3 regions of the Shewanella sp. AC91-MNA-CIBAN-0169 genome follow, and region 3 is predicted to be linked to each of the others. Evidence: predicted binding sites of a transcription regulator. Region 3 holds the regulator's gene; each other region holds the start of a gene.
The links. The regulator LexA, encoded in region 3, represses DNA repair genes until DNA is damaged. The targets are predictions, from matches to a motif close to TACTGTATNNNNATACAGTA.
Positions count from the first base shown of each region.

Region 1: dinB (DNA polymerase IV) is a predicted target of LexA. The motif match lies at 1,349-1,368, and genes of this name have one in related genera.
Region 2: recN (DNA repair protein RecN) is a predicted target of LexA. The motif match lies at 1,282-1,301, and genes of this name have one in related genera.

Region 1 is NZ_JBEOPM010000001.1:444,356-446,637, forward strand. It holds gene AAEY98_RS01905 (hypothetical protein) at 172-687, shown strand; gene AAEY98_RS01910 (ankyrin repeat domain-containing protein) at 689-1,207, shown strand; gene dinB (DNA polymerase IV) at 1,406-2,282, shown strand, end outside.
Region 2 is NZ_JBEOPM010000001.1:543,314-545,595, reverse strand. It holds gene AAEY98_RS02310 (DUF3319 domain-containing protein) at 1-146, shown strand, start outside; gene AAEY98_RS02305 (AEC family transporter) at 235-1,203, shown strand; gene recN (DNA repair protein RecN) at 1,332-2,282, shown strand, end outside.
Region 3 is NZ_JBEOPM010000003.1:92,893-95,174, forward strand. It holds gene coxB (cytochrome c oxidase subunit II) at 1-140, opposite strand, end outside; gene AAEY98_RS04470 (cell division inhibitor SulA) at 536-1,042, opposite strand; gene lexA (transcriptional repressor LexA) at 1,039-1,653, opposite strand; gene plsB (glycerol-3-phosphate 1-O-acyltransferase PlsB) at 1,918-2,282, shown strand, end outside.

The DNA of each region.
Region 1 (2,282 bases), on a different contig from region 3:
CTTTTTGAACTATTTGTTTAACCTGCAAACAAAAAATAGTCCAAGCCATGAAGATTTTATGGGCTATAACAACTCATTAAATAAACTATTTTTGTTTAAAAAACGTCCGAGGTCTTCACCCTGCTCTGGAAGAGATATATTAAAAGTGATAATGGTTTTTTTCTAATTAAATTGATATATTTAGTTTTTAATAGGACATATTTTAAACTATATGGAAATGGAAATGGAAATGTACACCTTAAAAACTTCAAAAGCAGTGAACTCATATTTGATAATGATGAAACTATAATTATTTTAAAGTTCATATTTTCGAGTCAACATTCGATTATAGATGAGTTAGATATTACTGATGAAGTTCGTGAGTTTGCTCAAGGCTTGTTAGTTGAGGCTGTCGATGCATCTTATGCGATGGGATTTATCGACTCTTTATTTCGATCAACAATGAATCCTCAAGATGGTGCTAAAAAAGTCATAATAAAATTTGGGCGCAGCGCTGCAAAACATTGGTTTAGTCATGCAACAGCTAAAGACTTAATGCAAATAAAAATCTATGACAGAGTGAGAGAACAACTATCATACAGCTTCGGTCGTGTTTTAGTGTTGTATTTAAATGGAATAGCAAAAACAAACAGTCGACATTTTGGTATTTTAGCTTTTAACCTAAATAACAAAGTTATATGGAGTTAAAATGAAACTTAAGTTACTAATTGGATGCGCTTTTACTATTATTATTATGTATTCATTAGGTGCTATTTATTCTCTTGAAAATAGCCGTGTTGAAGATGTTGTATTATGCAGTGTCGAAGATAATACGCATTACATACCAAATTCGTTCTGTGAATTTTATTTGTTTAATTTTAGATTAACGAAACAAGACTTAGATGATCTTCAGTCTGTAGGTGGTATAGCATTTTTATTTGGCATTTCTAATCAGAAAAAAAGATATGTTTATTTAGATAAATTTATCGACAATGGTGCCTCCGTTAATACTAAAAGTAAAATTGATGGACTACCGCCTCTTCATGCCGCAATCTTACTCAATGATAAAAAATTAGTTGAATACTTACTGAGCAAAGGCAGTGACCCTCAACTGCTAGATAGTCAATTACGGTTAAACGCTTATGATTTTGTACTGCTTTTGAAAAGAAAGAATGACTCAATAAATCGAATTGAAGTCATAAGAATGTTGTCTACAATCAATTTATAAATTGAATAATTTGCTAGATGATTTCGCTTTTTTCAGAATAATGTTTTATTGCGTTTTAGGATGGCTTGAAGCTAGCTTTTGACATTTAAAAATATCTTGAGTCACATTTATTCATTATATTAATAATAAGCAATGATTGAATACTGTTTATATGTACAGTATCATGGTTTTAATTGGGCTAATGATGATGGTTATAGAATGCGTAAAATCATTCACATCGATATGGATTGTTATTTTGCTGCGGTAGAAATGCGTGATTTTCCTGAGTTAAGAGGAAAACCCATTGCTGTTGGCGGCAGAAGTGATCGCCGTGGTGTCATAAGTACTTGCAGTTATGAAGCCCGCAAATTTGGGGTGCGAAGTGCTATGTCCAGTTATCATGCGTTGCAGTTATGTCCGCAGTTAATTTTAGTGCCTGGACGCATGGAGGTGTATAAATCGGTGTCACTCCAAATACGTGAGATTTTTCATCGATACACTGATCTTGTCGAACCATTGTCTTTAGACGAAGCTTATCTAGATGTCACAGATTGCGATGCTCATCAAGGCAGTGCGACATTAATTGCCAAAGCGATACGTGATGACATTTATGAGGTCACTGGATTAACGGCTTCAGCAGGTATTGCACCCATTAAGTTTTTAGCCAAAATTGCATCCGATTTAAATAAGCCTAATGGACAATATGTTATCACCCCAAATCAAATTGCTGATTTTGTAAAAGACCTACCTCTGAGTAAAATTCCTGGCGTCGGTAAAGTCACTTCAAAAAAGTTAGCCGATATTGGCTTAACCACTTGTTATGACGTGCAACAATACCCTAAAGTGCAATTAATTGAGGCCTTTGGTAAGTTTGGCCATGTGTTGTCTGAGCGTGCACAAGGTATCGATTCAAGGCAAATTAGCCCGCACCGAGTGCGTAAGTCAGTAGGGGTTGAAACCACGTTAGCTAAAGACATTTTTACGTTAGAGCAATGTCATCAAGTATTACCACAGCTTATTCAAGAGCTGAGTGCTCGGGTTCATCGGAGTGCGAAAGATAGACAGATCCATAAGCAGGTTGTGAAACTGAAATTTA
Region 2 (2,282 bases), on a different contig from region 3:
ATAACTGGACGCTAGTGATTGGCAATCAAGTACGAGTGGGTTCGTTATTTGAGTTAAGACGGCAAGTGCATTTTTTTTCTGAACTTGGAATATTACCTCCACCGAAAATATCAAAAGCGAATTTAGCCTTAAAATCTGACAAATAATCACTCGTTTAACTTTAGCCTAATTGCATCCGCCTACCGAAAAGCAGTAAAGTGACCTTATTATCATTTTGCTAAGGAATTGCGAGGGATGTCCAGTATTCTTACCCCGCTAATCGCTGTATTTATTATTATGCTGCTCGGCAGTATTGTTCAAAAAATGCGTCTGTTGCCAGCAGACACCGATTTGATCCTCAATCAGTTTGTTTATTACATTGCTTTCCCCGCTATATTACTGATTGTGCTAGCTGAAACGCGCATTGAAGACATTATTCAATGGGGCTTTATCGGTGGGTTTAGTCTGGCGATGATCATCACTTATGCTTTAGTGATTGTTGTATCACTAATTCGCACACCTAAAAAACAAGCAGTTGCCGCCATGCGCGCATTAAATGCTACGTTTGGTAATACCGCATTTATTGGCATTCCATTGCTGAGTTTATTATTCCCAGGTCATAAAATGGCATTAGTCGCTGCAGCGATTGCCAGCTTGTTGTCGGTGTTCATGTTTGCTTTTGCTTTAGTATCAATTGAGCTAGCCAGCCGTGATAAACAATCAACCGACCATGCCATCGTCATCATGGCTAATGCCCTGTATAAAAACCCAATCGTGGTTGGCAGTGTTATTGGCATCGGTTTATCAGCACTGCATATTACCTTACCGGATAGTTTGGCCTTAATGCTACATCAGGTGGGAAATACCTCTAGCCCATGTGCACTGTTTGCTATAGGAATGGTACTTGCCAAAGCATTACGACATCAATCTGGCACAAAAATGTTCAGTGTTGGTTTGATTGCGGAACTGAATTTAATCAATTTACTCAAGCTAATTATTCAACCTTTAATTGCCTTTGGTTTACTCAAACTGTTCGGCGTAGAAAAGGAATTACTGACCATGGGAGTCATTTTGGCAGCGTTACCGACAGCAGCAAGTGTGTACCTTTTGGCCGACCGCTACCAAATTAACGCCAATGTCAGCGCCCAAGGTATTTTATATGGCACATTAATCACTTTTATCAGTTTGCCGATAATAGAAACACTTTTAAAATCCATTGCTTAATGATCAATCAAATCTAGATGATAAAATAGTCAGCGATAATTATTCCTCAACCACTTTACTGTATATAAAATCAGTATATACTGTTTATCAATACAGTGGTTTGGTAGTTTCATTGACAGGAATTTATTATGCTTTGCCAACTCAGCATCAACAATTTTGCTATCGTGCGTTTTTTAGAGCTCGACTTTAAAGCCGGTATGACAAGCATCACCGGCGAAACAGGTGCAGGCAAATCGATTGCTATCGATGCGCTTGGGTTATGCCTTGGTAATCGAAGTGATGCCAGCACTGTCAGGCCTGGAGCCTCCAAAACCGAAGTGAGTGCAAGGTTTACCCTTCATGATGTACCTTTAGCCAAACGCTGGCTTGAAGATAGCGATCTTGATGCTGAAGATGAGTGCATATTACGTCGAACTATTAACAGTGATGGCCGCTCAAGAGCCTACATTAATGGTAATCCTGTGCCCGTGACGCAATTAAAAGCCATCGGTCACCTATTGATTGGTATTCACGGCCAACATGCTCATCACGCAATGCTTAAAAGCGAGCATCAATTAAACCTACTCGACCACTATGCCAACCACAAAATACTGCTCGATAGCGTTAGCGCTAGCTATCAACGCTGCAAACAAGTGGAAAACGAGCTAAAGCATCTTGAACAAGCTCAGCACGAACGTATTTCGCGTCAACAGCTACTGCAATATCAAGTAGAAGAGCTTAATGAGTTCAACTTAGGCTTGGAAGAATTTGATGAAATAGAACAAGAACACAAACGCTTAGCCAATGGCACAGATTTAATTGAACGTTGCCAAGCAGGTTTGCATTTATTGACCGAAAGTGATGAAGGCAATATAGAATCTCTGCTTAATAAAGTGGCCAGTATTGCTGATACGCTTCAAGGATATGATGAATCCCTTGCTCCTATCAGCACTATGATCAGCGATGCGTTAATTCAAGTACAAGAAAGCGCTAGCGAAATTGAAAGTTATTTAAGCAGTTTAGAGCTTGATCCAGAACATTTTGCCTATTTAGAAAAACGTCTTTCAACGGCAATGCAATTGGCGCGCAAACATCATGTG
Region 3 (2,282 bases):
ATGTAAAGAATCGTCATGTGGAGGTCATAAACCTTGCCACTGATATCTGTCACGCCTTGAGTCATGTTGAGGGGCATTTCTGATGCCCCAAGCGGAAGTGCTACAAACACCACCAGTAAACAATACAACCATTGCTTCACAAGACTACTCCTCTGCTAATTGCAAATAGCAACTACAAAGAAGAGTCACACAGTAATTCTCTGCTCTATGCAAACTCTTCGGTTCCCGAAAAAAGTTTGATGACCTCAAAGTACTTTGGTGGCTGTAAACATACGGTCTACGGTTTTATTGTTAGCTGTGCACCACGCTTGTACCTACTACTGAACTTATCAATTTTGATTTGGCTCATTTGTCTGAAAGTAATCTTGATTACTGCCATTCACGTCCAATTAAAGATAAAAAATGTTTCATCCTTGTTAACCACATTACTTGTAGATTAAACATTGATCAAGATCACTTTGTTGGCTAATAGGCTGAAAAAAGATGAAAAAAAACCCTGAATTCAATACAGGGCTTGGTAATGAAGGGTTCGTGCTTAGTGAAATGAGCAAAAATTACTTGTTCCATTTGTTAAAGTAGGGCTAACAAGTTGATGTTTGTGAGGTAAGTGAGCATTCACATCTTCAATTACCACCCCTAATGCACGTGCACTTTTGGCGACAATTTCTAAACGGCGACTATCGCGAGCATCAAGTGAGCTTGTCCAAGTTACTACTGCGCTCGATGTACCGCTAGTGAGCGCTTTCTCCATGGCCCATAATGTTTCGACTTCATCTTTGGTGTGCACCAGTAAAATGCGATCCATTCTTACACCAGCACTTGCCAGCATATGTTTATAGCCAATATGGGGCGGGCTAATTAATACAATCCATCTGCCTTGCTGGCTCAATATTGCCAACTGGCTGCACAATTGGCTCAGTTCAGCTTCACCTTGGGTGACAGTTTGTAATGTTTGAATGGTTTGGGTGCCATGCAGTTCTGTTTCAGTTAAATCTACCCATAAGCCCGGGTGGCGTGGCGCGATGCCCATTAGTTTGTTCATAACCAATCTCCATTACGGATAACGCCAACGGCAAGCCCTTCGATGGTTAGGCTTTGGCAACTTAAATCTACTTTTATCGGATTGTAATCTTCATTTTCGGCATGCAGATAAATCACATTACCTTTTTGTTCAAATCGTTTTACGGTGACGTCATCATCAACACGTGCCACAACAACCTGGCCATTACGTGCTTGCTGCATTTTATGTACAGCGAGTAAGTCACCTTCTAAAATGCCAATGTTTTTCATGCTGTCACCACGCACTCGCAATAAAAAATCTGCGGCGGGCTTAAACATGTTTGGATCGACTTGATAGTATTGTTCTACATGCTCTTGGGCCAAAATAGGTTCACCAGCAGCAACCTGTCCAATGAGTGGCAGACCGGTTTCAACCTGTTCTTCATGAGGTAAACGAATGCCTCTTGAGGTACCAGGCATGATCTCGATAAAGCCTTTTTTGGCTAATGCTTTTAAATGCTCTTCGGCGGCATTAGCACTTTTAAAGCCAAGACGATTCGCAATTTCAGCACGAGTGGGTGGCATACCTGTTTCGGCGATATTGTTTTTAATTAAGTCTAAAATTTCTGCTTGGCGCGGCGTTAACGGTCTCATGATGATTCCTGTCTTTTTATACAGTGACTGTCATTATATACAGTGTTTGTGTTCGCGCAAGTATTAACCAACTATTTTTTGTATTTTGTTGATTAAGTATCACTCAACAATATGTTTTAATTAACTATTACTAATGTTCTGTCTTATGTTATTTCTGATAGTGAGAGCTTAAACGTAAAGATAGATCGGTCTGATAGTGTAAGCAGGGTGGTTTCTGGTATCCTATACGACAATATTACAGTGGCTTATGTTGCGAAAATAACCATGTCAAAACCAGATTCAATATTTTTACGAGCATTAAGGTGGATTCAAAAGTGGATGGTACAGACCATTGTGGTCCCTCACGATCCTTTTGATGACCTCAATATAGATCCAACTAAACCTTTGGTTTATTTAATGAAAACGGAATCTATTAGCGATATTGCCGCGTTGAGCGAAATCACCGAGGGCTTTGGTCTGCCCAGTCCTTATGAGCCATTACAGCTTGATGGCTTAACCGTGCCTCGTGTGGTCTGTTTAGAGGGCCGCAAACCACTATTTGGTAAACGTGAAAGTGGTGACAAATTCCTTAATTATTTTACCAGTTTATTGTCACTTCATAGCGAGAGCCCTGAATTAGATATACAGTT